4 regions of the Erwinia sp. genome follow, and region 3 is predicted to be linked to each of the others. Evidence: predicted binding sites of a transcription regulator. Region 3 holds the regulator's gene; each other region holds the start of a gene.

Region 1 (8,887 bases), on a different contig from region 3:
ATCTGCTATCTGTCCGAAAATAACGCATGTTCAGCTTAGACGAGAGTGATTTCAGAGTACAACTGTAAGCTTAAATAAACTGTGAACGGCTGTAACAGGGCTTTCACAAAACAAAACAGGCGCTTATCGGGTGGCCATCGTCCGGGAAAAACCGACTAACGTCCGCCTGCTGCATCAATAAACGTCCCGGTGACGTAAGAAGCCGCCTCGCTTAACAGCCAAAGAATGGCGCGGGCAATTTCATCCGGCTCGCCGCCCCGCTGCATGGGAAGCGTCGGTGCGATCCGGTTAACGCGATCCGCTTCACCACCGTCAGCGTGCATCCCGGTGTAAATCAATCCCGGGCGCACCGCATTAACCCGAATACCCTGTGCGGCGACTTCCAGCGCCAGTCCACGGGTTAGCGTATCCATCGCGCCTTTTGAGGCAGCATAATCCAGGTATTCGTGCGGTGCTCCGGTCCGCGCAGCGGCGGAAGAAACATTCACGATTGCGCCGCCCTGACCGCCGTGCTGAAAGCTCATTCGCCTGACCGCTTCCCGGCAGCAGAGAAAGGTGCCGGTGACATTGGTGGCGAAGACACGATGGATTCGTTCAGCATTCAGCCCTTCAATGCTGGTCTGCTGAAACAAAATCCCGGCGTTATTGACCAGCGCGTTCAGCACTGCGCCTTTTTGATCGAGCGTGTTGAACAGGGCTATCACCTGTTCTTCGTCAGCGATATCAGCCTGCACGCTGAACGCTTGTCCGCCCTGCCGCCGGATAAGCGAGACCACCTCTGCGGCTTCCGCTTCGCGCTGACGATAATTAACCGCTACCTGATAGCCTTGCTGCGCCAGCAGCAGAGCGGTGGCCCGCCCAATCCCCCGGCTACCGCCGGTTACCAAAGCCGTTTTCATTTTGCCTCCTTAAAACTAAAGGGCACTCACGTGCCCTTTATCTGCTGCTCTATTTAACGCGCCCGCCAGGCTTATTCATATTCGCTCATCGGCAAACAGGAACAGAACAAATTGCGATCGCCATAAACATCATCAAGCCGCTTCACGGTCGGCCAGTATTTATTCGCGCTTCCCGCCGGGAAGACGGCCAGTTCGCGCGTGTAAGGATGCGACCATTCGCCGACAATCTCTCTTTGCGTATGCGGTGCATTGACCAACGGGTTATCTTCCGCCGGCCATTCACCTTCTGCCACGCGATCGATTTCCATCCGGATAGCCAACATGGCATCGATAAAGCGGTCCAGCTCCACTTTGCTTTCCGATTCCGTCGGTTCCACCATCAGCGTGCCCGCCACCGGGAAGGACATGGTCGGCGCGTGGAAGCCATAGTCAATCAGGCGCTTGGCAATATCCAGCTCGCTGATGCCGGTTTGCTCCTTGAGCGGACGAATATCCAGGATACATTCGTGCGCAACCCGACCATCCCGCCCGGCATAGAGGATGGGATAGGCCGACTGCAGGCGCGCGGCGATGTAATTGGCGTTGAGAATGGCTACCGAACTGGCCTGCTTCAGCCCTTCCGCGCCCATCATGCGAATATACATCCAGCTGATTGGCAGAATCGAGGCGCTACCGAACGGTGCGGCAGAAACCGCGCCCTGCTGCGTCAGCATGTCGTCAATCTGCACCACGCTATGGCCCGGCACAAAAGGCGCCAGGTGGGATTTTACGCCAATCGGCCCCATACCCGGCCCGCCACCGCCGTGTGGAATACAGAAGGTTTTGTGCAGGTTAAGGTGCGAGACATCCGCCCCGATATAGCCAGGCGTGGTGATGCCGACCTGAGCATTCATATTCGCGCCGTCCAGATAAACCTGGCCGCCATACTGATGAACGATCTGGCAAACCTCACGGATGGTTTCTTCATAAACGCCGTGGGTGGAAGGATAGGTCACCATAATGCAGGAGAGCGCTTCGCCCGCCTGTTCCGCTTTCTGCCGCAGATCGTGAAGATCGATATTGCCCTGTTTATCGCAGGCCACTACCACTACCGTCATGCCGGCCATCTGTGCGGAGGCCGGATTGGTGCCGTGCGCCGAGCTGGGGATCAGGCAGATAGTGCGCCCGCCCTCCTCACGGCTTTCATGGTAGCGGCGGATCGCCAGCAGGCCCGCGTATTCGCCCTGCGCACCGGAGTTAGGCTGCATACAGAGCGCATCATAGCCGGTGAGCTGTACCAGCCATTGCGACAGCTGACCAATCATCTGCAGATAGCCTGCCGCCTGATCGGCAGGGCAGAACGGATGCAGCTCTGCAAACTCCGGCCAGGTAATCGGGATCATTTCCGCGGCAGCATTCAGCTTCATGGTGCAGGAGCCCAGCGGGATCATCGCCTGATTCAAGGCCAGATCCTTGCGTTCAAGGCTGTGCATGTAGCGCATCATCTCGGTTTCACTGTGGTAACGGTTAAAAACCGGATGCGACAGGATGGCCTCTTTACGCAGCATGGCGGGTGGAACGGACGTGCTGTCAGCGACGGTGCCGTCCAGCTCGTCGATATCCAGGCCGTGATTTTCACCCAGCAGCACGGAGAACAGCGCCACCACATCTTCCCGCTGCGTGGTTTCATCCAGCGTAATACCGACCGCATTATGGATATCGGTACGCAAATTAATGCCGAAACTTAGCGCGCGATCCAGGACGGCGGCTTTATCTGTTACCTCGACGGTTAGCGTATCAAACCAGCTTTGATGGCGCAGCGCCATGCCGCTCTTTTTCAGCCCGGATGCCAGAATATCCGTCAGGCGATGGATACGCGAAGCGATACGCTTCAGCCCTTTCGGCCCGTGAAACACCGCGTACAGGCTGGCGATATTGGCCAGCAATACCTGAGAAGTACAGATATTGGAGTTCGCCTTTTCGCGGCGAATATGCTGCTCACGGGTCTGCATCGCCATACGCAACGCCGTGTTGCCCGCTGCATCACGCGATACGCCGATGATCCGTCCCGGCATTGAGCGTTTGTATTCATCGCGAGCGGCGAAGAAGGCCGCATGAGGCCCGCCGTAGCCCATGGGTACGCCAAAGCGCTGTGCAGAACCAAAAACAATATCCGCGCCCTGTTTTCCCGGCGCGGCCAGCAGCACCAGTGACATGAAATCCGCGGCGACACTGACAATCGCTTTCCGTGCCTTCAGCTCATGGATCAGCGAGCCGTAATCATGCACTTCGCCAGTGGTGCCGACCTGCTGTAGCAGCACGCCAAATACCTCCTGATGGTCCAGCGCGCGCTCGGCCTTATCGACCAGCACTTCAAAACCGAAAGTTTCCGCACGCGTCCGCACCACGTCCAGCGTCTGCGGATGAATATCCTCGGCCACAAAGAAGCGGTTCGCGTTTTTAAGTTTGCTGACGCGCTTCGCCATCGCCATCGCTTCAGCGGCAGCGGTTGCTTCATCCAGCAGGGAAGCAGAAGCGATATCCAGGCCGGTTAAATCCAGCGTAACCTGTTGAAAGTTTAGTAATGCTTCCAGGCGGCCCTGAGAAACCTCAGGCTGATAAGGCGTGTAGGCCGTGTACCAGCCGGGATTTTCCAGCATATTGCGCAGAATAACCGGCGGCGTCAGCACCGGCGTGTAGCCCATCCCAATGCAGGATTTATAACGCAGATTGCGGCTGGCGATTGCTTTCAGCTCGGCCAGCGCCTGATGCTCGGTCAACGGATCGCCCACGGCAGGCGCGCCCGGCAGCTGAATATCAGCCGGAACGATAGCGGTAATCAACTCGTTGAGGGAAGCGGCGCCCACCGTTTTCAGCATGGTTTCCTGCTGCGCTGGCGAAGGGCCGATATGGCGTTCGATAAAAGCACCGGTATGTTCAAGCTGGCTGAGAGTAGTCATTAGCGGTAAATCCTGCATCGGACAAAAGCATTAGGGAGAAAAATCTCCGGAGAAGGCTGATAAATCGCCGACGGAACCGGTCAGGGCCGAACGATAAAGGATCGGCCCGCAAAGCTGCATCTATTCGTCGATACTGGTTTTGTACGCGTCTGCATCCATCAGCGAGGCCAGCTCGGTCTCGTCGCTGGCCTTAATACGAAACAGCCAGCCGGCGCTATAAGGATCGCTGTTGACCAGCTCCGGCTCGCCCTCCAGCGCGCTGTTGACCTCGGCGATTTCACCACTGATGGGCGCATAAATATCGGAGGCGGCCTTTACCGACTCGGCTACGGCGCAGTCTTCGCCCTGGCTATAGGTGTTGCCCACCTCGGGCAAATCCACGAACACCATATCGCCCAGCAGCTCCTGGGCGTGGGCGGTAATGCCGACGGTATAAGTGCCGTCTTCTTCTTTACGTACCCACTCATGGCTTTCACGGTATTTCAGTTCGTTTGGAACGTTGCTCATCGCCTGATCTCCTTAGAATAATTCCGGGTCGGCGCCCGTAGCCTAAGCCCGGGCCCCGCTTGCTACGCTACCGGTTTACCGGCGCGTACAAAAACAGGTTTAGTCACGCGAACCGGCATTTCACGGTTGCGGATTTGCACAATCGCCTGCTCGCCAATGCCTGTGGGCACGCGGGCTAACGCAATGCTGTAGCCTAAGGTGGGAGAGAAAGACCCGCTGGTGATCACGCCTTCCTGCAGGTTTCCGGCAGCGTCAGTAAAGCGTACCGGTAAGCCATTGCGCAGCACGCCTTTTTCAGTCATCACCAGGCCCACCAGCTGCTGCCCGATTTTTTCACGCTGTGACGCCAGCGCTTCGCGGCCGATAAAATCGCGGTCCTCGGGCTGCCAGGCAATCGTCCAGCCCATATTGGCCGCCAGCGGCGAAACACCTTCGTCCATTTCCTGACCATATAAATTCATCCCGGCTTCCAGACGCAGGGTGTCACGGGCGCCCAGACCAGCCGGTTTTACTCCCGCCTCCAGCAACTTTTGCCAGAAAGCCGCCGCCTGTTCGTTGGGCAGCGCAATCTCATACCCGGCTTCGCCGGTGTAGCCCGTAGTGGCGATAAACAGCTCGCCAGCCTGCACGCCAAAAAAGGGCTTCATGTCCGCTACCGCTTCCCGCTGCGTCTCATCCAGTAGCGAGTGGACTTTTGCCTGTGCCTGTGGCCCCTGCACCGCAATCAGCGCCAGGTCATCGCGCTCGGTCAGGGTCAGGCCGTACCCTTCCGCGTGCCGGGCAATCCAGGCAAGATCGCTTTCCCGCGTGGCAGAATTCACCACCAGCCGGAAAAATTCTTCGTTCATAAAGTAAACAATCAGATCGTCAATGACGCCAGCGGAAGCGTTGAGCATGGCGGTATAAAGGGCTTTGCCGGGTTGAGTCAGTTTGGCGACGTCATTGGCATGCAGATAACGCAGAAATTCGCGGGTACGGTCGCCGTGCAGATCGATAATGGTCATGTGCGAAACATCGAACATGCCGGCATCGCTACGTACTGCATGGTGTTCATCCAGTTGCGATCCGTAGTGCAGCGGCATCATCCAGCCATGGAAATCCACCATGCGAGCGCCGCAGGCCTGATGCTGTTCAAACAAAGGGGTCTGTTTCATATCACTCCTCAGGCAAAGTATTCGGCGTCGGCAGGCAGCCCGGCGCAAACGATATCCTTGCCCCGAACTTACCACCGAAATCCGTCGCTAACCATAAGTTAAAACGGGTATGATTTATTTGACCGTGCTCGCAGGCAGCGAAATCAGATAGATAAGATCCCTCTTTTTTGCCCATTTAATACGCAAAAGTGCCCGTAACCAGCCAAAATGGCAGGATAAAATCAAAGCATCGGCCCGTTAAAGATGAAAACCTGCTTTAAGGCTTAAACCTGATGATTAGAAAAAGTAATGCGAATGAGCGACCTGAATTAGAATTTCTCAAACGATGCGCCTGTTTGGGGCAGGCTGCACAATCAGGATGCACTGGATAAAAACCCCTTGTTTACCTCTTAAAATGGCGCATTCAGGATCTACTTCACCTGTGGTTTAAAACATAAAGGCTAAGTGTTAAGTCTGAAGGTGTGCTTTCGCATAAAATTACCGTTTTACCTACAGCCTGCCGTTTTGCATGTTCTACTTACAAAATATGAGCGTCACTCAGGCCTTTTCTGCTTCTGACTCTACGGGAGATATAGCGACATTAATGGTGGAGACGTGCTGTGCTGGCCTCGGATTTAAGCGTATGCCCGCCAGGCTTACCGTACCTTTTTGAGAACGCGAACTCGAAGAGAATGACGCTGATGCGCAGGATGGAAAGTAGCTCGCTGAGATTAAGAAGCCCCTGCGACGGGGCAAAGGGGTAACAATCAAAACTCGCGCTTAACAGTAATAAAACCATTAAAATTCACGTCACATTCATAATCATTAGCAATAGCTGAAACCAGAAAAACATCTTCTTTATTGTCAACACTTCTGAATGTAAACTTAATTATCAGGTTCCTGGCATTATATTGTGAAAAGAGCTCCTTTAGTCGTGGTATTTTTTCACTCTGAGCATTTTTCAAAGTTTCAAGAGCATATTGCCCTGAAAGAATATCATTTACGGGCTCGTTAAAAATAAGCTCTGCTTTAGTCTTCTCCTTTACTATCGTATTTTTATCTATATTCAAAATATCAGACATCTTATCTGTCATGGCTATTGCAGTTCCAGAATGCGGTTCTTTGCAATTGTTATCGATAAAAGCCACAGAGCTGAACGCGGCCAGGTAAAGTAATAACATTAAATACTTCATTCAACTATCAGCTCCTTGTCCATGCTGTCCCATATCTGTTGACGATACCAAGGGGGCAGTACAATGCAGCCATTTGATGCCGTACCGGGTGATTTTTTGCTGTCACCATGAATTAAAAAACCGTCGCGGTTGCACATGCTATTACCCCTATCTGGTTCCAGTCGTAGCGTAAACACACCTGCTTTTTTATGCATGAATGGCACGCCCACAATCCTGTATTTCCCTCTTGGTAAGGGGCCTTTATTGCGCAGACATTCATACTCAGGATTATCCTTATAGCCTGGCGCGCCAGCATAACTTGCACTGAACTTATATACACCGTTATGTTTGAAGGTCCTGAGCTTTACGTTATAGATCCATGCCATGAGTGACTCTCCTTGTTTATATTTCTGCTTTACTCCTGTTGCAGGATAACTAAACAGGATTCCTTTAAACATTTCCAGAGCGGCAAAGCGAAATGAAGCTATTGTATGACCAAAATCAAAAAAAAGAGTTTTCTCCGGGCCTGCCATATTATTTCTGCAAATCGGCTTTTTGGCCTGAGCCCTTACAAATGATGAACGACTCCCTGACTTCTTTCGCCTGGCGGCATACTCATCAGGCACTGTCGCCGTAAATATCAGGATACCTTCATGTAATAAGTATTTAGAATTATAATAATTTTGAACGATGACATGTAACTATCAAAGTAAATTTGAGTTCCCTTCCCTGGCCTTTTTATAAATTCACAACTTCCCTCGTATTGTGTCCACAATAATTATACAACGTCTTGTGGGAACCAGTCCTGAAAGTGCCGCTATAGAGCGGCATCCTCTTTGTAGGCGTTATTTCCGGGCAATAGGGCTGATTTCATTGAGGGACAGGCAATATAAAACTGCCAGGCTGCAAACATCCGTCACAGATTTCCTGCCACAGTAGTGCTCAGAAAAAAGCAAAGAAGAAGAGACGCTTTACAAGGCAATACGGGGTAAAAAAGGCAGATGCAGGATGAAAGAAACCAGCGTTCAGGAAGGCCCTGAACGCTGAAAAAATCACTTTAACCACTCAGGCAGATCGTGCAGGCCCATCGCCTGCTTCAGCAGGCGAGGTTTTACGCCCGGCAAATTATCCGCCAGGCTCAGGCCGATATCACGAAGCAGCTTCTTCGCCGGGTTGTTGCCTTTAAACAGCTCACGGAAGCCCTGCATACTTGCCAGCATAACGGCCGCACTGTGCTTGCGGCTGCGCTCGTAACGTCGCAGGTAAAGATGCTGGCCGATGTCTTTGCCCTGCTGATGCAGGCGTTTGATTTCACCAATCAGCTCGGCGGCATCCATAAAGCCCAGGTTAACGCCCTGACCTGCCAGTGGATGGATGGTATGCGCCGCATCGCCGACCAGCGCCAGACGATGCGCGGCGAAATTGCGTGCATAACGGCCCATCAGGGGGAAAGCCTTGCGCTCGCTTTCCAGCTTGCACAGGCCCAGACGCATATCAAAGGCGACGGACAGCTGCTGGTTAAAGACATCTTCCGGCATTGACTGTAAGCGCGTGGCTTCCTGCGGCGGCAGTGACCAGACGATAGAACTGAGATGCGGATCGCTGAGCGGCAGAAACGCCAGAATGCCTTCACCGTGAAATACCTGACGCGCCACGGCGTCATGGGGCTGTTCGGTACGAATATTGGCGACTAACGCATGGTGGTCGTAATCCCAGAACGTCAGCGGAATATCCGCCTTGTTGCGCAACCAGGAGTTGGCACCGTCGGCGGCCACCAGCAGCCGCGCGGTCATCATGGTGCCGTCACTCAGCGTCACGAAAGCTTCGTTATCACCAAATGCCACCTGCTGCAGCTCCGCTGGCGAAATCATCGTGATATCGCGTGATTCGTTAGCTTTTTGCCACAGCGCCTGATGAATAACCGGGTTTTCAATAATATGGCCCAGATGCGCCATGCCCTGCTGGCCGTCATCAAATTCAATACGACCAAAGCTATCGCGATCCCAGACTTCCATACCGTGGTAGGCACTGGCCCGGTTGGCCTGGATAGCGCTCCAGACATCGAGGTGCTGCAACAGGCGCTCGCTGGCGGCATTAATAGCAGAGACGCGCAGCGCGGGCGCGCTGTCGGCTGACATCGCCTGCGGCGCTTCGCGTTCCAATACGGCAATCTTCATGCCGCTGCCCTGTAATCCACAGGCGACGGCCAGGCCGACCATTCCGCCTCCGGCCACAAT
Region 2 (8,887 bases), on a different contig from region 3:
ACCGGCGTCGGAATACCCAGCGGCCGTCCGATACCAAACCAGCCAAACAGGTCGGCATTATCGTTAAAACCAGTATTGACCGGGCTGCCATTGGTATAAACCATGGTGGCACCACGCAGTAGTAGCATCATGACCAGCGTGGCGATAAATGCCTGTACTTTACCTTTGGCGACGATGGTGCCGGTTATCCCGCCAATCAACGCACCCAATGCCAGTGAGGCCGCTACCGCGACCAGCGCGTTGACTTCAAGACCCACCAGTGAAGCGCCTACCGCGCCAGTGAGCGCCAGCAGCGATCCCACAGACAGATCGATGCCTGAAGTCAGGATCACCAACGTCATGCCGACGGCCATAATGGCGTTGACGGAGGTCTGCTGCAAAATGTTGAACATATTGTTCAGGGTAAAGAAATTGGGGCTCTGACTGGCAACGACGGCAATCAGTACCACCAGCGCAATCAGTGATTTTTGTTCCAGCAGCCACGCTTTGCCGCGGCTGGCCTGAAGGGTTTGAGTACTCATGGTGTGACCAACTCCGCGCTATGTTGCTTACCGACCGCCGCCGCCATCAGGCGTTCCTGCGTGGCCTGTTCAATAGGAAAATCGCCGCTCAGGCGGCCTTCGTGCATGACCAGCACGCGGTCGCTCATGCCCAGCACTTCCGGCATTTCAGAAGAGACAAGAATGATGCTCAGCCCCTCTTGTTTAAACTGATTGATTAACTGATAAATCTCTTTCTTGGCGCCTACGTCCACACCGCGCGTTGGCTCGTCCAGAATCAGCACCTTAGGCCGTGTCATTAATCCACGCGCGATAGCGACTTTCTGCTGATTACCGCCGGATAAAAGTCCGATTGGTTGCAGCATTGACGGCGTTTTTACATTGAAAAGCTTGATAAAATCGCTGACCGCCAGTTGCTCTTCCGCATGTTTTAACCGTCCGCCGCCGTGACTGAAGTAATCGAGTGCGGTTAAAGACATGTTTTCTTTTACCGACATGCCAAGCACCAGCCCGTCGCGTTTGCGATCCTCGGAGATATAAACGATACCGTTACGCAGGCCTTCTTCCGGCGTGCGCGTCGTGACGTTTTTCCCATCAAGCGTGACGCTACCGCCGCTGCGTGGAAAAGCGCCGTAGAGCACTTTCATCAATTCGGTTCGGCCCGCGCCCATCAGTCCCGCTACGCCCAGGATCTCTCCTTTGCGCAGTGAAAAACTGACGTTGTTCACCCCCGGACCGCTAAGGTTCTCCACCGTTAAGCGGACTTCTCCCGGCGCGAGGTTCAGGCGCGGATACTGCTCTTCCAGCCTGCGGCCCACCATCATTTCGATTAACGTCTCTTCATTCAGGGTATCGACCGCTCTTTCGGCAATGAATTGCCCGTCGCGAAACACCGTGACGTCATCGCATATTTCAAAAATCTCTTTCATGCGGTGCGAGATATAAACAATGCCGCAGCCCTGGGCCTTCAGCTCGCGAATAACGCGAAACAGCGAGGCCGTTTCGGTATCGGTCAACGCATCTGTAGGCTCATCCATCACGATGACTTTTGACTCAAAGCTCAACACCTTGGCAATTTCGACCATTTGCTGATCGCCAATCGACAGATCGCCCACCAGTTTATGGCTGTTGAAGCGCAGGTTCAGCCGCTGTAGCAACTTGTCCGCTTCCGCATAAAGCTTTTTCCAGCGGATGCCGCCAAAAGCATTAACGAATTCGCGGCCTAAAAAGATGTTTTCCGCCACGCTGAGCTGCGGGATAAGATTCAGTTCCTGATGAATGATACCGATGCCCGCTTCCTGTGACGCCTTAGGCCCGCTGAAATTAACCTCTTCGCCCTGCCATTTAATGGAGCCGGCGTCACGGGCATAGATGCCGGTCATGACCTTCATCATGGTCGATTTTCCAGCACCGTTTTCGCCGACCAGCGCCATCACGCGGCCGGGGTAAACCGCCAGCGAAGCACCGGAAAGCGCTTTTACGCCGGGGAAGGCTTTTTCAATGCCCTGTAGTTGCAATAAAGGTTGCATGACGGCCTCAGAAGGTCACGCCAGCGCCAAGGATGATGTTCGCGTAAGGCGAGCATTCCCCGCTGCGAATAACCGCATGGCTGCGCTGTGTTAACTGTTTGAACTGTTGATGAGAGACGTACTGAACGGCAATGGTATTCCCCTGACGTTGCTGCAGTAACTCGAGCAGAGTGGAAAGTTCGCCATGAAGCCGTGGATTATGAGACTTAATCTCTTCAGCAATGATGGCACTTTCGACCTGCATCTCTTTCGTCACGGTGTCGACTACCTGCATAAAGCCTGGGATGCCCGGTGTCAGCGCGAGGTCGATGCGTTCTGGCCCGGAAGGAATGGGAAGACCCGCATCGCCGATCGTGACGCTATCGGTATGGCCCAGGCGAGAAACCAGGGAGGAGATTGCAGAATTCAGTAAGGCGCCTTTTTTCATCTTTCACTCCAGAGCGAAACGTTTCGCTGATCGGGAGTGTAAAAAAACGGCGGCGGAAAACAATCGTCATGCTACGGAACTGTGATCGCTATCGAAACGTTTCGTTAAGAGTTGTTGAAGGGGCAGAACAGGAAGGAAAAATGCCCGGTCATCAAAACAGGACAAAAAAAGACCGCCCGGAAAGGCGGTCAAGAGGGATTAGTTAAATACCATTCCGCCATCAATCAGCAGTGACTGACCGGTCATATAGTCAGAGTCAGGCCCGGCAAGGAAAGAGACGCAGGCCGAAACATCTTCTGGTTCAGACAGGCGACCCAGCGTAATACGTTTGGCAAACTCTGCCGTACCGTAGCCCAGCGGTTTACCTGCCGCTTCGGATACCTGACGGTCTATTTCATCCCACATCGGCGTTTTAACGATGCCTGGACAAAAAGCGTTGACGGTAATGCCCAACGCCGCCAGATCGCGTGCAGCGGTTTGCGTCAGGCCGCGTACGGCAAATTTGCTGGAGCTGTAGACTGCCAGTTCCGGGTTACCGACATGGCCAGCCTGCGAGCAGGCATTGATGATTTTGCCGCCGTGTCCCTCAGCTTTAAAAGCCTGAATCGCGGCCTGCATTCCCCAAATCACGCCTTTTACGTTGATATCGTAGACTTTATCTACCATTTCAGCCGTAATCTCTTCAATTGGCGTGGTCGGTGCAATACCGGCGTTGTTAACGATGACGTCAAAACCGCCAAGCTCTTTGCGCGACTGTTCCACTGCAGCGATCACCTGGTCGCGTTTTGAAACGTCTACCGTTATTGCCATTGCTTTACCGCCTGCGCTGACAATCTCATCGGCCACCTGACGCGCGGTCTGGCTGTTATAGTCCGCTACCGCCACGGCAAAACCGTCTTTCGCCAGGCGAAGCGCTATCGCTTTACCGATACCCTGACCGCTACCTGTAACTAAGGCTACTTTCGTTTTCATATTATCTCCTTGAATACTAAAGAATCTGGCTCAGATGCAGCTGGCCCATCAGCATCGGGTTATCGGCATAATCTACCGGTACGGCTACCACAGCAGGCCCGTCAACATCCATTGCTTTACGCAGTGTCGGCTCCAGTTCAGCCGCGCTTTCCACTGCAAAGCCCGCGGCACCAAATGCCTGCGCATAGGCTTTAAAATCAACCGGCCCAAACTTCACGCCGGAGACGCGCTGGTATTTTTTCTCTTCCTGCATCGCTACCATGTTGTAGGCTTCATCAACCCAGATGATATGCAGAATATTGGCTTTAAGCCTGACGGCAGTTTCCAGCTCCATGCTCGACTGCAGGAAGCCGCCATCGCCGGATACCGACACCACTTTGCGGCTCGGATCCACCAGCCAGGCACCGATCGCCCAGGGCAGCGCCACGCCCATTGTCTGCTGTCCGTTGGAGATCATGATCTGACGAGCACGGAAGCTATAGAGATAGCGGGCGATCCAGATATGGAAGCTGCCCATATCGACGGTCAGCGTAACGTCGTTGTTGATGATGTCCTGCATGGCGCGCACGATCCGCAGCGGATGCAGCGCGAACTGGTTGAGATTTTTACCCTGCATCGACAGTAGCTGACGCTGCTGTTGACGATCTTCCAGAATGGCTGCGGCTCCCGCACTAAGCTGTAAAGGCGTCTCAATACGCTCGGCCAGCCTGTCGATAGTTGCGGCAATATCACCAATCAGTTCTGCATCAGGCAAATAGTGGTTATCGGCATCAGAAGGCAGCACATCGATATGCACCAGCGTGGCACCACCGCTGTTCCACATGGCCGGTTCGTATTCAACCGGGCTGTAGCCGATAGTAATAATCAGATCGGCTTCGCGCAGAAGACGGTCGCCCGCCTGATTGTTAAATAGCCCGACGCGGCCTGCGAATCGTGAGAAGTGCTCCTGTCGAACCGCGCCAGCCGCCTGGTAGGTACTGGTTACCGGGATTCGGCTACGTTCCAACAGGCGATGGATCGCATCGCTGTTTGCCGGCTGGCTGGCCATCAGTCCCAGCAGCAAGACCGGGTTTTTCGCTTTCGCCATTTGCGCGGCAACGGCAGCAATGGCCGCATCTGGCGCAGGGCCCAGTAGCAGCTGACCTTTACTGGTCAACAGCTGGCCACGAGCGGGCTGGTCAACAATATCCTGTGGCAGGCTGACGAAGGCTCCACCGCCGCGGCCGTGTTCAGCATGACGGAAGGCGTTAGAGACCACTTCCGCCAGCGCGTTAGAATCGGTTACTTCCACCGCATATTTGGTGACCGGACGAAACATCGACACGGTATCCATACTCTGATGCACCTGTTTGGCGCTGTCGGCACGCTTCACCTGTCCACCGAGCGCGACTACCGGGTCGCCTTCACTAGTGGCGGTCGCCATGCCCGTGATCAGATTCGAACAGCCCGGTCCGGAAGTCACCAGCGCAACGCCTGCGTTGCCGGTCAGGCGCCCCACCGCAGCAGCCATAAAAGCGGCGTTTGCTTCATGGCGTACCGGAATGGTCTGGATGGTTGAGTCCACCAGCGAATCAAACATTTTATCGATCTTCGCGCCTGGAATGCCGAAGACCTGTTTTACGCCCTGAGCTTCCAGCTGCGCCACGACCAAATCGGCGCCGTGCTGCCAGAGAGCGGTTTCGGTTGGATTTTTCATCTTGATTCCTCAGAATTAGCTTTCAACGGCGCGAATGGCGGAATCCAGATTTTCCGGATTCAGATTGGCCTGTAGAAAATCACTGTCGCCAGGCAGATCGATAACAAGCTTGCTGATTTCGCCAAAGGTAAGCTCGCCTTCCTCCAGCTGGTAATCCAGCAGGTGGCCGCCTCCCTGACGATCGTCAGTAATGAAATGTTCGTGGTAGCCCGCCACGTTGATGCCTTGCATATACTGCGGGGTCCGGAAACCGATCAGCACGCCATCGCGCTGGCTGAACCGGAAGGTAGGCTGCTGACCAAGCACTTCCGGCATAGAACGATAGGGCCGATGCTGGCAAGGTACGGTGCGCGTGGAGGCGGCAGAAAAACGACCGTTAATCCGCAGCGCGCAAAACTGATTGTCTGACGTCACCTGGCTATCGATCAGATCGTGAATAGCCTGACGGCTGGCCGGTGCGGAAAAGCGGTGCCGGTACTGAGGCTGGAAGAATGTCATCACCGCAAAAGGCGTTTTCTGCTGCGGATCGGCTTCCCGTGCGCTGCCATCGGAACGCAGCTGATAGACCTCGCTGTCAAAAGCGATCAGCTCGCCATCAAGCTGGTTGAAGGTGCCCAGACCAAAGTCACCCTTTTTCAACAGGTCGGCTACGGTCACGCTGCCTTCGTATACGCCGCTGAGCAACGCACTCATCAGAGAGGTTTGATAGATGACGCTTTCTGGTCTTTGTTGACGGAGCGCGCTGACGGTTGAAACCAGCTGTTGCTCACATAAACAGTCGGTTACAGAATGTTTCATAACATGCCTCTATGCTGGAACAGTTCAGAATTACTAATTGAATGTTGACTCGATTCAGTTATGAATTCCAATATAGAAAGCCCATCACTTTGAGACGAATTAAATATGGAACTCCGCCATCTGCGTTATTTTGTCGCGGTCGCGCAAACGCGTCACTTTACGCGCGCTGCAGAAATGCTGGGGATCTCGCAACCGCCGCTCAGCCAGCAAATCCTGCGTCTGGAACGGGAAATAGGTACGCCGCTGCTAAAAAGGTTGTCTCGCGGCGTGGAATTAACGGAGGCGGGCGAAGCTTTTTATCAGGATGCCTGTCAGATTTTGGAGCTGACCGGTCATGCGCTGGAGAAAGCCAAGGGGATAGCACGCGGCGTGACAGGTAAGCTTTCACTGGGTGTTGCCAGCTCGGTCGGCTTTCATCCGAAGATTTTTGCCTTAATGAAGGATTTTCAGGCGCGCTATCCCTCAATGACCATACTGACACGTGAGCAAAATATGGCGTCGCTGATGCATGATTTACAGGAGGGATTACTGGATGCCGCTTTCGTTCGTCTGCCCTGTGAGAGCAGTAAGGCGTTTAACCTGAAGGTGATAGCCAGCGAGAAGATGCTTGTCGCTTTGCCTGCCAGTCATCTGCTGGCGACTAACACGCAGATTCCACTGTCGCAGCTATCTGGCGATACGCTGATCATGTTTCCGCGTGAAGTTGCGCCAAGCCTGTATGAGTTGGTGATCAGCGCCTGCCTGCGTGCCGGTTTTCAGCCGCACACCGGCCAGCAGTCACCGCAAATTTCCTCGTCTATCGGCATGGTTGCCGCCGGATTCGGTTTTGCTATCGTGCCGGAATCGCTGTGTTGTATTGCTCACCCCGGCGTGGTGTTTCGTCCCATTGACGACGCGACGCTCAATACGGATATTGCACTGGCCTGGCGCCGCTTCGACCGATCGCCTGCCGTCCTGCATCTGTCGGCGATGGCGACCTAGCCTCAGCGGGGTGGGGCTGGCCGGGCGTTAAGAACGTAGCCAGCCCCACTGCTTTTCTCTTCCACAGACAAAGCAGTGGCATGCTCGGACAGCCGGTATAACTGTCGCAGCGCCGGGGCTGCTGCATCAGTTCAGCTTGTGGATCTTCTTCACGTCCAGCTCGGTCGAATTAAAGTCCTTATCCAGTTCGCCCTGAATTTCGACTTTATCTTTTGGCGTGACGTTCTGGCCTTCCCAGCGCTTATGATCGATATCCACCTTCATGGTGCCGGTCGCATCGCGGAAAATATAATCATCATCGCTGACACGCTTTTCAATGGTACCGCGCATCGTCACCCAGGCGTCATCTTTCAGATCCTGCGCTTGCTTAACGGTAACCACGGTCTCATCTCCGCTGAATCCGCCTTTCTGCACGTTAGCCGCTGGCGCAGTCGGGTCACTAAAGCCCCCGTTTTGAGCAGCAAATAGCGGGCCGGAAACCAGCGCGGTGAGGGCTAACAGAGCGGCAGTTTTTTTCATCATAGTCACCTTTATTCCATGGAGTAAGGCAGCGTTCGCTGCACGATTCGTTGTGTCAGGACCCAGTTAACCAAATTTTTCTTAACAGGATCTTAAGGGGCTTCGTCAAAGGTATGGTTTGCGAGACGGGCCGTAAAACAACCTCTTTCTCCACGTTTTGCCTGTACAGCGTCCGTTGCCTTTCGTATAAAACCGTTAATTACAGAGGAAGTCGTCATGAGAATATTGGTCATTGAAGACGATCGCCTGATTGGCGACGGCATTAAAGCAGGATTGGGTAAACTGGGCTTCAGCGTTGACTGGTTTACCGAGGGCAAAACAGGGCAGGCGGCGCTTTCTGCGGCATCTTACGACGCGGTGGTGCTGGATTTAAGCTTGCCCGGTATTGATGGAATGACTATCTTGCGCGGCTGGCGACAGCAGGGGCGGGACGAGCCGGTGCTGATCCTGACTGCACGGGATGCACTGGAACAGCGGCTCGCCGGGTTACAACAGGGGGCAGACGACTACCTTTGCAAGCCCTTCGCCCTGAGCGAAGTTGCCGCCCGGCTACAGGCATTAATTCGACGTCGTCATGGCCAGCTACAGCCCGTATTGCGCCACGGCGGAGTGGCAATGGCGTCCGGTTCGCATACCGCAACGTTAAATGACGAGCCGCTGCCTCTGAAGCCGCGCGAGCTGGCCCTACTGGAGTTGTTTTTGCTTAATCCAGGCCGCGTATTGACTCGCGCGCAGCTGGAGGAAAAATTGTACAGCTGGGATGACGATGTCTCCAGCAACGCCGTTGAAGTCCATATTCATCACCTGCGTAAAAAGCTGGGCAGTACTTTCATCCGTACCGTGCATGGTGTCGGCTATACGCTGGGAGCGCTATCATGCACCGGCTGAGCTTACGCCTGCGCCTGATGCTGGGCTTTCTTCTGCTGACGCTCATCTGCTGGGGAGTGGCCAGTATCGGCTCATGGTGGCAGACGCGGCATAATATCAATCAGCTGTTTGATACCCAGCTGATGCTGTTTGCCAAACGGTTGACGACCATGGACCCCAACCAGTTGAGCCAGGCACCTTTAACGCTGCCCAAAACCAAAAAGCTGCTGAAGCACCATCGTGGTGAGCAGGATGATGATGCGCTGGCATTTGCCATTTTCACTGCAGATGGCCGCATGGTGATGAATGATGGCGACAACGGTAAGCACTTTCTTTTTGATCGCCGGAGCAACGGTTTTAGCGATGTCAGGCTCAGTGACGATGACGATTTATGGCGCATGGTCTGGCTGTCTACCCCTGATAACCACTACGTGGTGGCGGTCGGCCAGGAGTGGGAATACCGTAACGACATGACCCGCGATATTGTCCAGACCAGCCTGATCCCCTGGCTGATTGCGCTGCCTGTCATGCTGCTGTTGCTGCTGTGGCTGATCACACGCGAGCTGACGCCGCTGAAAAGAATTGCCCACCAGCTGCG
Region 3 (8,887 bases):
CTGGCAGCTGGATAGAAACGCCAGGCAGGTTAACGCCTTTGTTTTCACCCAGGTCGCCGTTGTTCAGCACCTTACAGATTACGTGGTGTTCGGTCACTTCCGTGACTTCCATACCGATCAGGCCATCGTCCACAAGGACGGTGTTGCCGATAGAGAGGTCGGAAGGAAAACCGGAGTAGGTTACCGCCACGCGCTCGCTGTTACCGATAACGGATTGATCGGTGGTGAAGGTAAAGGTCTGACCGGCCTTCAACGACACGTCCGCGCCGCCTTCCAGCTTCATGGTACGGATTTCTGGTCCTTTGGTGTCCAGCAGGATAGCGGCCTGCTTGCCGGTTTTGCTCATCACCGCGCGCAGGTTAGCGATACGCTTACCGTGCTCGTCGTAATCGCCGTGAGAGAAGTTCAGACGCATGACGTTCATGCCCGCGTCCAGCAGGTTGGTCAACATTTCTTCCGATTCGGTTTTTGGACCGATAGTACAAACAATCTTGGTCTTTTTCATGACGAGTCATCTGTTAAGTTAATGGATGAAATAAAGCGGAATCCCGGTGATTGATGGTGCGACCGCCCGAGCGGCGAACTGCGTACAGCTTAAGGATAGGTGACAGAAAAAAAGCGTGCAGAGGAAGTTTAAGCGCGGTTTCGGCGCTGGCGCAAAGTTTGTTTGCGCAACAAGCCATCGTTTTTGCTAAAGGGCCAACCATACGCTGAAACCATTCAAGTGAAACAACGTTTCGTATTATAGCTACTCAGCCCATTGAAAACCAATTAAAAAGTAATTTGGAATGCGGGAAAGCTTGCACCAGATCAGATTGTTGCGCAAAAAAAGCCCGCTGTAGGGAGCAGAAAACGCCTACGTACCGCCAGAGCCAAGGGAGGAAGGGAAGCCACTGCCGTACGGCAAACCGACCGGCGTACAGGGGAAAATGGGAGTAGAGAGGCGGCATCAAAGTCCAACCTCGCATCGGAATACGAAGAGAAATCGAAGTATGGAAGAGCATGGGAGGGCAGAAGAGAAATTGAACAAAAAAAGAAATCGAAGGAGAGAGGAAACCGAACGTGAGAAGAGCCTCGAAGGCCAGAGAAGAAACTGAACGCCAGAGATGCATCGGAGGAGGGAAGAAACCCAATGTTAGAAGAGTATCGAAGGACAGAGAAGAAACTGAACGTCAGAAGAAATCGGGTGACAAAAAAGAAATTAAAGCACAGAAGAAGCGGGGGAACAGGAGGAGAAGGAAGCCGAAGGACGGTGGACGAACAAAGGGAGGACCAGGGTAGCTTGCAGAACACAACGGGTAGAAATGCCTTGAAGCACAGCAAATAAATCGGCTTACAGGGAGTAACTGGAAAGGGACAGCAAGAAAATACGATGGTGCGTTCTAGAGGACTCGAACCTCCGACCCCCACCATGTCAAGGTGGTGCTCTAACCAACTGAGCTAAGAACGCATCGTGCTGTCTGAGTGACAGCGGGGACGAATATTAACGACAGCCCTGGCGGCTTGCAAGCAGAAATCACTATTTTCGATGCGACTGCTGCGCAACTGTGCGAAGCGCAGCATTTTTAAACATTCTGTCTGAATGAAGACGTTAGCGTGCCGCCCGCGCTAACAGCTGAGCCTCAGGCTGGCGCTGCAGCCGCAAAATACGCCAGACCATCATTATTGCGCTGGATGTCAGGCCAATAATAAAGCCGGTCCAGAAGCCCGCCGGGCCCATCGGCGCAACAACCCAGTCCGTCAGGGCAAGAATATAGCCGCTGGGCAGGCCAAGCACCCAGTAAGCAATAAAAGTGATAAAAAAGATGGCACGCGTGTCTTTATAGCCGCGCAAAATGCCGCTGCCGATGACCTGAACCGAATCAGAAAACTGATAAACTGCAGCGAGTAACATCAGCTGCGAGGCCAGCGCCACGACGGCCGGATTTTGGTTATAGAGCAGGGCGATATGTTCACGAAATACGACAGTAAACAGCGCCGTCAGCAGCGACAGCGACATCCCTACACCTTGCCCGGTCCAGGCCGCCACGCGAGCGCCCTCGGTCGATCCTTGCCCAAGCCGGAAACCGACGCGGATCGTGGTGGCGGCACCCAGAGAGAGCGGCAGGACAAACATCAGTGAACTGAAGTTCAGCGCTATCTGGTGGCCTGCCACCTGAACAATGCCCATGGGGGATACCAGCAGGGCGACGACGGCGAACAGCGTCACCTCAAAGAACAGCGCCAGTGCGACGGGTAGCCCAAGCGTAAAGAGACGATAAAGCGTTTTCCTGTCGGGCGGACTAAACCGTTCCGGCAGGTGGATATCGCGCATAGAGGCAGCACGTGCTACCCACATTTTCATCGCAATAAACATCACCCAGTAAACGGAAGCTGTCGCGACGCCACAGCCAACGCCGCCCAACGCCGGCATCCCCAAATGGCCATAGATAAAAACATAGTTAACCGGGATATTTACCAGTAGCCCCAGGAAACCCATCACCATGCCCGGCTTGGTTTTAGCAAGCCCTTCGCATTGATTACGGGCAGTCTGGAAGAACAGATAGCCCGGCGCCCCCCACAGCAGCGCATGCAGATAACCGACGGCCTTATCTGCCATCACGGGATCGATATTCTGCATGGATCGAATAACGTAGCCGGCGTTATAAAGCACAATCATAATCAGCAGAGAAGAGAAGGCGGCCAGCCAATAGCCCTGCCGCACCTGAAAGGCGATGCGATCGCGGCGGCCCGAGCCGTTATACTGCGCCACCACCGGCGTGAGCGAAAGCAGCAAGCCGTGCCCGAACAGAATCGCGGGCAGCCAAATCGATGTGCCGACCGCGACGGCAGCCATGTCCGTTGCGCTGACGTCGCCGGCCATTACCGTATCTACAAAGCCCATAGCGGTTTGCGCGACCTGCGCAAAAATTACCGGAATTGCCAGCGCCAGCAATTGCCGTGCCTCGGTCAGATACTTCTGCACGTATACACCTGTTTTTTTACCTGAAGGGAGAAAGACTATTTGGTATAGTTTTAAGATCTGATAAGAATAGCGAAAAATTCACCGAGGTCATAATTATGTTTACCGGTATTGTGCAGGGCACCGCAGAGGTGCTGGCTATTGAAGAGAAACCGAATTTTCGCACGCATATTGTTCGCCTGCCGGAAGAAATGCTGCCGGGTCTGGCGCTGGGTGCTTCCGTCTCGCACAATGGCTGCTGCCTGACGGTAACGGAGGTTGACGGCAACCGCGTCAGTTTTGATCTGGTAAAAGAGACCTTGCGTATTACTAACCTGGGCGATTTAAAGCCGGGCGATATAGTCAACGTAGAGCGCGCGGCAAAATTCAGCGATGAAATTGGCGGCCACTTAATGTCCGGTCATATTATGACTACCGCCGAAATCTGTAAAATTCTGACGTCTGAAAATAACCGTGAAATATGGTTTAAGCCACAGGATAGCGAGCAGATGAAATATATTCTGCATAAGGGCTATGTTGGCATTGACGGCATCAGCCTGACAATTGGCGAAGTGACCAAAAGCAAATTCTGTGTGCACCTGATCCCGGAAACACTGGCAAGAACCACGCTGGGCAGCAAGCGGCTGGGGGATAGAGTGAATATTGAAATCGATCCGCACACCCAGGCGATTGTCGAAACCGTCGAACGTGTGCTGGCACAGCGTGAGGCCACCCTGCTGGCAGCCGCCGCCGCAGAAATTCAGTCGGAAACAGAATGAAGCCGGGCCGCGAAGGGTGACAGGGTAATAAAGCAGAGCCACCAGGTGCTTTTCTTTACGGTGGCTCTGCAGCAGCCAGGCGCGCGCATATTGGACAGTTATGGCGAGTCCGTTCTCAAGCCTGCTTTGCGGGACGGGCTGATGAAGGGGCAGTGGCTACGGCCTGTTTTAATGCGGCACGCGTAATCCGCCCTCTTTACCGTGGGTAAACACCACTTGCCAAAGCTGGATGTCACGCGCGCGGAAAGCGCCTGCGCAGGCGTTGAGATAGTAGCTGAACATGCGCTTAAAGCGTTCGCCATAGTTGTCCGCCAGCTGCGGCCAGGCGGTTAAAAAACGCTGGTGCCAGGCCATCAGCGTCAAATCATAATCCGCCCCAAAATTATGCCAGTCTTCCATCACGAAATGCGGTTCCTGAGCCTCGGCAATATGCCGTACGGACGGCAGGCAGCCGTTGGGGAAGATATATTTATCGATCCAGGGATCGACATTATCGTCCGTTTTATTCGCGCCGATGGTATGCAGCAAAAAGATGCCGTCCGGTTTCAGGTTACGATCGACCACGTTAAAGTAGGTGGCGTAATTTTTTGGCCCGACGTGTTCGAACATTCCAACCGATACGATGCGATCGAACTGTTGGTCAAGATCGCGGTAGTCCTGAAGCAGAATGGTAACGTCCAGTCCTTCACAGCGTTGCTGCGCCAGCTTCTGCTGCTCGGCGGAAATAGTGACGCCCGATACTTTAACGCCGTAATACCGAGCCGCATAGGCCGCTAATCCACCCCAGCCGCAGCCAATATCCAGCAGCGACATGCCGGGCTCCAGCTGCAGCTTTTCGCAAATCATTTTTAATTTAGCTTGCTGAGCCTGCTCCAGCGTGTCCGCTTCTTTCCAATAGCCGCAGGAATACTGCATATAAGGATCGAGCATCAGCGTAAAAAGATCGTTGCCGAGGTCGTAGTGCTCCTTGCCGACAATCCAGGCACGCTTGCGCGATTGCAGATTAGTGAGGCGGGCGGCGGCAATGCGCAGCGTATCTTTAAAGTGATGGGGCAGTTGCTGATCCAGTTTGGCCAGCAGCACGCGATGAAAAAACATATCCAGCCGCTCGCACTCCCACCAGCCGTCCATGTAGCTTTCGCCCAGACCCAGCGATCCTTCCTGCATCACGCGCTTAAAAAAGTCGGGCTGGGTTACCTGAATATCCCAGGGGCGGGTGCCGTTGATTTCAACATCGGCCTGGCGCAACATTTCCTGGGTGATTCGATACCACTGATTCTCCTCCAGGCTCACTTCTTCTATACACGATGAACTCATAGCTTCTCCATCACCCTTCGTGATTGAAACCTGAGAAAAAGAGTAGTCAATTTCTACAGGGTTTGAGAACACGCACGCTTGACCGCGCGCCTGATATCCGGCGTTACAGAGGATTGAACTGAAACCTACAGAGTGGGAGGATGTTTGCCACAAAAGAGAACACCCGGACAACCCTGTCAGGACTCAAAAGTGATGCAAAGTTGTTATTATTTATTGCCTGAAAATGAGTATATGCTCACCTCAGGCAATATTCAACGCCTTATCGTTAGGACGCTAACTAAATAGATTCAGGCAGTTAACGACGGCTTTGCGCGTGGGTCAGGGGAGCGTTGGCGACCTTCGCCCGTTGCAAAACGTAGCCAATAAGCGTCAGGAAAATCGTACTAAGCATCACCAGCGACGTGGTGGCGAGAGGGTTGGCGATAAAGCCGGAAACAATCATGCTGGCCACAAAGCAGAGGCCAAGCTGCAGCATATTTTGCAGAGCGGCCGCTTTACCGCTGGCCTGCGGAAAAGGCAGCAGCGCGTTTGACACCACAATAGGGTAGATAGCCCCGTTGGCCAGCGCCATCCCACAAAACGGCAACAGCAGTGCCCACGTTGAAGGCGTCTCTACCTGTGCAGCAATGAAAAAAGCCCCCACGCTGAGCGCATACAGCGCCAGCAGCCACGGCAGCAGCGAAGCGCCTTCGGTTTGCTTCAGCAGTGAACGGCAGCCGTAACCCCCTGCGAGAAAGGCCAGCGTCTGCGGCACATAGCTAAGGCCAATATCACCCGGGGACATGCCCAGTTCCGCCAGAATGAACGGCGAACCGGTCAGCCAGGCGAAAAAGCTGGCGGAGCAGGCCGCATAAATCAGCACGTTACCGCTCCAGACAGGCGACTTCAGCAGGGTAAAGAAACCAACTTTCGCTTCTTGCTGATGAGCTTTAGGGGCAGGCGCCGGAAGAAACAGCGTGGCGATCAGCAGGATCACGGCCAGCAGCAGCAGCGCGACAAAAATTGACCGCCAGGCAAAGTGATTCAGCAACCATGCACCCAGCAGCGGGGCCAGTGCTGGCGACAGCGCCACCAGCGGCATAATCGTGGCAAACACGCGGTTAGCCTGCGCGCCGGAATAGCGATCGATCACTAGCGCCTGCCAGCTGACAGCGGCGGCACAAATGCCCACCGCCTGCAAAAAGCGCAGCGTCAGCAGCATGGTCGTAGATTCCGCCCACCACATGGCTCCACAGCTGACGGCGAACAGCCCCAGCCCCATTAACAGCACCGGTTTGCGGCCGATGCGATCGGAAAGAGGGCCCCAGAACAGCTGCGCGCTGGCAAAACCTGCCAGGAACACACTCAAACTGGCGCCGATCACGCCCGCTTCGGTTTGCAAATCCTGCTGCATGGCGGTAAAGGCTGGCAGATACATATCGGTGGCAAGAAAACCCGCAACGCTAAGCAGCGCGAGGTAAAGTAAAAATCCTTTCGAAGGCATGAGAGTTCGCTCTTTTTATCAGGTGAATAGCGGACGGCAGTGTAAAAGAGTGCAGTAGCGGTTGTGAAACGCTAATATTTGCGTCTTGCGTTCAAAAAATTTGCAGGCAGATTATGTGGTCAGAACACTCACTTGAGGTGATTGATGCGGTGGCCAGAACGGGCAGCTTTACTGCCGCCGCCGTGGAGCTGCATCGCGTCCCCTCCGCCATTAGTTATACCGTGCGTCAGCTGGAAGAGTGGCTGGCGGTGCCGCTATTCGAGCGGCGCCACCGGGACGTCGTGCTGACGGCAGCAGGCGAGCTGTTTATTCAGGAAGGACGGAGTGTTATCAAAAAAATGCTTGCCACGCGCCGTCAGTGCCAGCAGGTCGCCAACGGCTGGCGCGGCCAGCTGAATATCGCTGTCGACCGCATCGTTAAAACGGCGAGGACGCGCCAGCTGGTGGTGGATTTTTACCGGCACTTTCCGGATATGGAGCTGCATCTCTCGCCCGAGGTGTTTAACGGCGTATGGGACGCTCTGGCCGATGGTCGGGTAGATGTGGCGATAGGCGCAACGCAGGCCATCCCGGTCGGTGGACGTTTCGCTTTCCGCAACATGGGCATGCTGAACTGGCGCTGCGTGGTCAGGGCCGATCATCCGCTTGCGCAACACAGGGAAAAGGTCAGCGAGGAGGCCATCCGCGAATGGCCTTCGCTGGTGCTGGAAGACACCTCGCGTGCGCTGCCGAAAAGAACCACCTGGACTCTGGATAATCAGCGGCGACTGGTTGCGCCGGACTGGGAGAGCGCGTTTGATTGCCTGCTGGCCGGGCTGTGCGTGGGGATGGTGCCGGGGCATCTTGCGCAACCGCTGCTACAAAATGGGTCGCTGTGTGAACTAAAGTTGGATCCGCCTTTTCCGGACAGCCCCTGTTGCGTCAGCTGGTCTGAACAACAGGCATCACCCGCACTGCTCTGGCTACTGGATTATTTAGGTGAGACAGAAACGCTGAACAGCGAATGGCTGCGGGAGGGGTAAAAGCGGGCGGCTGGCTGCCGCCCGCAAGCTTAACGACGATAGTCGAGGAAGGGGCCGTCCGCTACGGAACGGCGCTCAATCAGCGTCGGATGCACTTCAATCGTCTGCGGCTCCTCGCGTTTGCTGGTAATGCGATCGAGCAGCATATTGAACGCTGTGGCACCCAGGCGCTCTTTTGGCTGGTGGACGGTCGTCAGCGCAGGCGTAAAATAGCGCGAGTTGCGCACGTTATCATACCCGATCACTGAAATATCCTGCGGCACGCGCAGGCCCATTTCATCCGCTGCGCAAATAGCGCCCATCGCCATTACATCACCGCCACAGAACACCGCGGTAGGACGCTGTTTTTGTGCCAGCAGCTGCTGCATAGCGCGATAGCCTGACTCCGGCTCGAAATCGCCCTGAACCAGCCACTCTTCGCGCAGCGTGATCCCCGCTTCCGTCAGCGCCTTCAGGAACCCGGCATGACGGCCGCCGCCGGTATTGCGCTCCATATGGCCCGGGATCACACCAATATCACGATGACCGCGATCGATAAGATAGCGTCCCGCCAGATAACCGCCTTCAAAAGCGTTATCGAGAATGGTGTCGGTAAAATCGCCGCGCGACTCGCCCCAGTCCATAACGACCATGGGGATGTTACGGTGGTCTTCCAACATTTTGATCAGCTCATCCGGGTATTCGGCGCACATAACCAGCAGACCGTCGACACGCTTTTGCGCCATCATCGACAGATAGGCCTGCTGCTTTTGCAGCTCGTTATGCGCGTTGCCCAAAATCAGCGTATAGCCTTTGGCAAAACAGCTGTGTTCAACCGCCTCAATAATTTCGGCGAAATAGGGCGCTTCGCTGGACGTCGCGAGCAGGCCAATGGTTTTGGTATTATTGACCTTCAGGCTGCGGGCCACGGCGCTGGGCGAATAATGCAGCGCTTTGATCGCTGCCCAGACGGCTTCCCGCGTCTCTTCGGCGACGAAGCGGGTTTTATTAATGACGTGGGACACCGTAGTGGTGGAAACACCGGCGCGTTTGGCCACATCTTTTATAGTTGCCATGGAAAAAGACTCCTGCGCTGTTCAGTAAGTGACTGAAAAGCGGTTTGTTAAACGATTGCCTGGAATGATGATAATCCTGGTATAAGTTGCGCATAATTTGTTGCGGAATGGTTACATCAGGAGGGAATCAGGGTAGCGGAACAGGCCTGAGAAGGACGTCATGCCGACGGAAGAGCCTGTTGCGCAACAAACCGTGGATTCTAACAAGTGCAGACGCAAAAAACGAGCCTTTTAAAGCAGCAGGCAAATATTTTGCGCAAATCTTTCAGGATAGCGGCCCGGCTCGCCTG
Region 4 (2,997 bases), on a different contig from region 3:
ACGCGCCACGAAATCCGCACTCAGAATGCGCATGTAGCCTGCCAGGATCACTAAATCAGGCGCGTAAGCATCAATCTCCAGCATCAGCTGGCGATCGAAAGCAGCGCGATCGGCAAACTGTTCGGCTGCCAACGCATGAGCGGGGACGCCCGCTTCACGGGCACGCGTCAGGCCGTAGGCCTCGGCTTTGTTGCTGAACACGGCAGCAACGCTGCCGTGGATCCGTTCCTGCTGGCAGGCGTCCAGGATGGCCTGAAGATTGCTCCCCTGACCGGATACCAGCACGACGAGCCGCTTCATGCGGTAATCACCACGCGCTCATCGGCATCGGAAGCCTTGATCACGCCAATTTTCCAGGCTTTTTCGCCCGCGGCACTCATCAGCTCCACCGCTTTATCCGCTTCGCTGGCATCCAGCGCAATGACCATGCCGACGCCGCAGTTAAAGGTACGGTACATTTCAAAGCGGCTGACGTTACCCGCTTCCTGCATCCAGCCGAACACGGCAGGCCACTGCCAGCTTGACTCAGACAGCACCGCCTGCGTATTGTCCGGCAGCACGCGCGGAATATTTTCCCAGAAGCCGCCGCCGGTCAGGTGGGCAATAGCGTGCACGTCAACCTGCTCAATCAGGCTGAGGATATTTTTAACGTAAATGCGGGTAGGTTCCAGCAGGTGGTCCGCCAGCGGCCTGCCTTCGAGCAGGGTGGTCTCTGGATCGGTATTGCTGAACGCCAGAATTTTACGCACCAGCGAATAGCCATTAGAGTGTGGGCCGCTTGAACCCAGCGCAATCAGCACGTCGCCGTCTTTAACTTTGCTGCCGTCGATAATTTCCGACTTTTCCACCACGCCGACGCAGAAGCCCGCTACGTCGTAATCCTCACCGTGATACATGCCGGGCATTTCAGCGGTTTCGCCGCCGACCAGCGCGCAGCCGGACTGCAGGCAGCCTTCCGCGATACCGGTAATCACGCTGGCAGCCGTGTCCACTTCCAGCTTGCCGGTGGCGTAGTAATCGAGGAAGAACAGCGGCTCGGCGCCCTGGACGACCAGATCGTTAACGCACATCGCGACCAAATCGATACCGATAGCATCGTGGCGCTTGAGGTCCATTGCCAGACGCAGCTTGGTGCCGACGCCGTCAGTGCCGGAAACCAGAACCGGTTCACGGTATTTTTGCGGCAGCGCACAAAGCGCACCGAAACCGCCCAGTCCGCCCATGACTTCCGGGCGACGAGTCTTTTTCACTACGCCTTTAATACGGTCGACTAAAGCATTGCCAGCATCAATATCTACACCGGCGTCTTTATAGCTGAGAGAGGTTTTGTCGGTCACTGCGAAATCCCCACGCGGTTTGCGGTTGGTGGTTGGTATAAAGCGCGGCAATTCTAACAGCGCAGGCAAACGTTTGCGAGTGCCATCTTCGGCCCGCGTTGCGCCGTATTCAATTTTAGCTAATCCTTAACAGGATGGGAGGGATCCGGCACAAGTCGGATTAAGTGATAGGTACTGGCCGCTAAATGGCGCTATAATCTCGCGATTTTTTTTGCAGCCATACACTCCGGGAGTAAAATAATGAAGATCGTGGAAGTCAAACACCCGCTGGTCAAACATAAACTGGGCCTGATGCGTGAACAGGACGTCAGCACCAAACGCTTTCGTGAACTCGCCTCGGAAGTGGGGAGTCTGCTGACTTATGAAGCCACATCGGATTTAGAAACCGAGAAGGTCACCATTGAAGGCTGGAACGGCCCGGTGGAAATCGACCAGATCAAAGGCAAAAAAATTACCGTTGTGCCTATCCTGCGTGCCGGTCTGGGGATGATGGAAGGCGTGCTGGAGCACGTGCCAAGCGCGCGCATTAGCGTGGTGGGCGTCTATCGTGACGAAGAGACGCTGGAGCCGGTGCCTTATTTCCAGAAGCTGGTTTCCAATATCGAAGAGCGCATGGCGCTGGTGGTTGACCCTATGCTGGCAACCGGCGGCTCAATGATCGCCACCATCGATCTGCTGAAGAAAGCGGGCTGCAGCAGCATTAAAGTCCTGGTGCTGGTTGCCGCACCGGAAGGGATTGCGGCGCTGGAGAAAGCACATCCGGACGTGGAGCTGTACACCGCTTCTGTCGATCAGGGACTGAATGAGAAAGGGTATATCATTCCAGGCCTCGGCGACGCCGGCGACAAAATCTTCGGTACCAAATGATAAAGCCGCAGGCCGTTTCCTGCGCCCGTTTGCGGCGGAATATCGCCGCACGTTGCCCAATGGCCCTGCCGGGAACCGGCCTGCATCAGGCGTTTTATCATTGTTCGCGATCAAGCCGACCAGAGAGTCGGTTTTTTATTGTGTAAAATAAGGGGTAACTCACCATGACGCGTCGCGCTATCGGCGTAAGCGAGCGGCCACCGCTGCTGCAAACCATTCCACTTAGCTTTCAGCATCTGTTCGCCATGTTTGGCGCGACGGTACTGGTTCCCATTCTGTTTCATATCAATCCCGCCACCGTGCTGCTGTTTAACGGCATCGGCACGCTGCTGTATCTGTTTATCTGTAAGGGGAAAATTCCGGCCTATCTGGGGTCCAGCTTTGCCTTTATTTCCCCGGTGCTGCTGCTGTTGCCGCTGGGTTACGAGGTGGCGCTGGGCGGCTTTATCCTGTGTGGCGTGCTGTTCTGTCTGGTCGCGCTGATTGTGAAAAAAGCGGGAACGGGCTGGCTGGACGTGATGTTTCCCCCGGCGGCGATGGGGGCCATCGTAGCGGTAATCGGTCTGGAACTGGCTGGCGTGGCGGCAAATATGGCCGGGCTGTTGCCCGCTAACGGCGCGGCAGCCGACGGTAAAGCCATTTTAATCTCCATGATCACGCTGGCGGTGACCGTTTTCGGGTCGGTGCTGTTTCGCGGCTTTCTGGCGATTATCCCTATCCTGATCGGCGTGCTGGTCGGCTATACGCTTTCCTGGTTTATGGGCATCGTAAACTGGTCGACGGTAGAGGCCGC

The links. The regulator PurR, encoded in region 3, represses purine synthesis genes. The targets are predictions, from matches to a motif close to CANGCAAACGTTTGCNTG.
Region 1: gcvT (glycine cleavage system aminomethyltransferase GcvT) is a predicted target of PurR. The motif match lies at 5,541-5,558, and genes of this name have one in related genera.
Region 2: rbsD (D-ribose pyranase) is a predicted target of PurR. The motif match lies at 2,468-2,485, and genes of this name have one in related genera.
Region 4: purM (phosphoribosylformylglycinamidine cyclo-ligase) is a predicted target of PurR. The motif match lies at 1,400-1,417, and genes of this name have one in related genera.

The regions. Positions count from the first base shown of each region.
Region 1 is NZ_DALZCD010000042.1:8,954-17,840, forward strand. It holds gene RTK32_RS05310 (SDR family oxidoreductase) at 156-899, opposite strand; gene gcvP (aminomethyl-transferring glycine dehydrogenase) at 971-3,838, opposite strand; gene gcvH (glycine cleavage system protein GcvH) at 3,959-4,345, opposite strand; gene gcvT (glycine cleavage system aminomethyltransferase GcvT) at 4,408-5,499, opposite strand; gene RTK32_RS05330 (hypothetical protein) at 6,246-6,671, opposite strand; gene RTK32_RS05335 (tlde1 domain-containing protein) at 6,668-7,183, opposite strand; gene ubiI (FAD-dependent 2-octaprenylphenol hydroxylase) at 7,703-8,887, opposite strand, start outside.
Region 2 is NZ_DALZCD010000051.1:4,982-13,868, forward strand. It holds gene rbsC (ribose ABC transporter permease) at 1-521, opposite strand, end outside; gene rbsA (ribose ABC transporter ATP-binding protein RbsA) at 518-2,029, opposite strand; gene rbsD (D-ribose pyranase) at 2,037-2,456, opposite strand; gene RTK32_RS06120 ((S)-acetoin forming diacetyl reductase) at 2,655-3,428, opposite strand; gene alsS (acetolactate synthase AlsS) at 3,445-5,124, opposite strand; gene budA (acetolactate decarboxylase) at 5,140-5,922, opposite strand; gene RTK32_RS06135 (LysR family transcriptional regulator) at 6,028-6,903, shown strand; gene RTK32_RS06140 (YgiW/YdeI family stress tolerance OB fold protein) at 7,030-7,422, opposite strand; gene qseB (quorum sensing response regulator transcription factor QseB) at 7,639-8,310, shown strand; gene qseC (quorum sensing histidine kinase QseC) at 8,298-8,887, shown strand, end outside.
Region 3 is NZ_DALZCD010000048.1:10,962-19,848, forward strand. It holds gene pykF (pyruvate kinase PykF) at 1-505, opposite strand, end outside; tRNA gene RTK32_RS05875 (tRNA-Val) at 1,374-1,450, opposite strand; gene RTK32_RS05880 (MATE family efflux transporter) at 1,592-2,965, opposite strand; gene RTK32_RS05885 (riboflavin synthase subunit alpha) at 3,061-3,720, shown strand; gene cfa (cyclopropane fatty acyl phospholipid synthase) at 3,889-5,037, opposite strand; gene punC (purine nucleoside transporter PunC) at 5,333-6,520, opposite strand; gene punR (DNA-binding transcriptional activator PunR) at 6,634-7,542, shown strand; gene purR (HTH-type transcriptional repressor PurR) at 7,572-8,597, opposite strand.
Region 4 is NZ_DALZCD010000224.1:4,085-7,081, reverse strand. It holds partial or broken gene purN (phosphoribosylglycinamide formyltransferase) at 1-300, opposite strand, end outside; gene purM (phosphoribosylformylglycinamidine cyclo-ligase) at 297-1,337, opposite strand; gene upp (uracil phosphoribosyltransferase) at 1,578-2,204, shown strand; partial or broken gene RTK32_RS16325 (solute carrier family 23 protein) at 2,369-2,997, shown strand, end outside.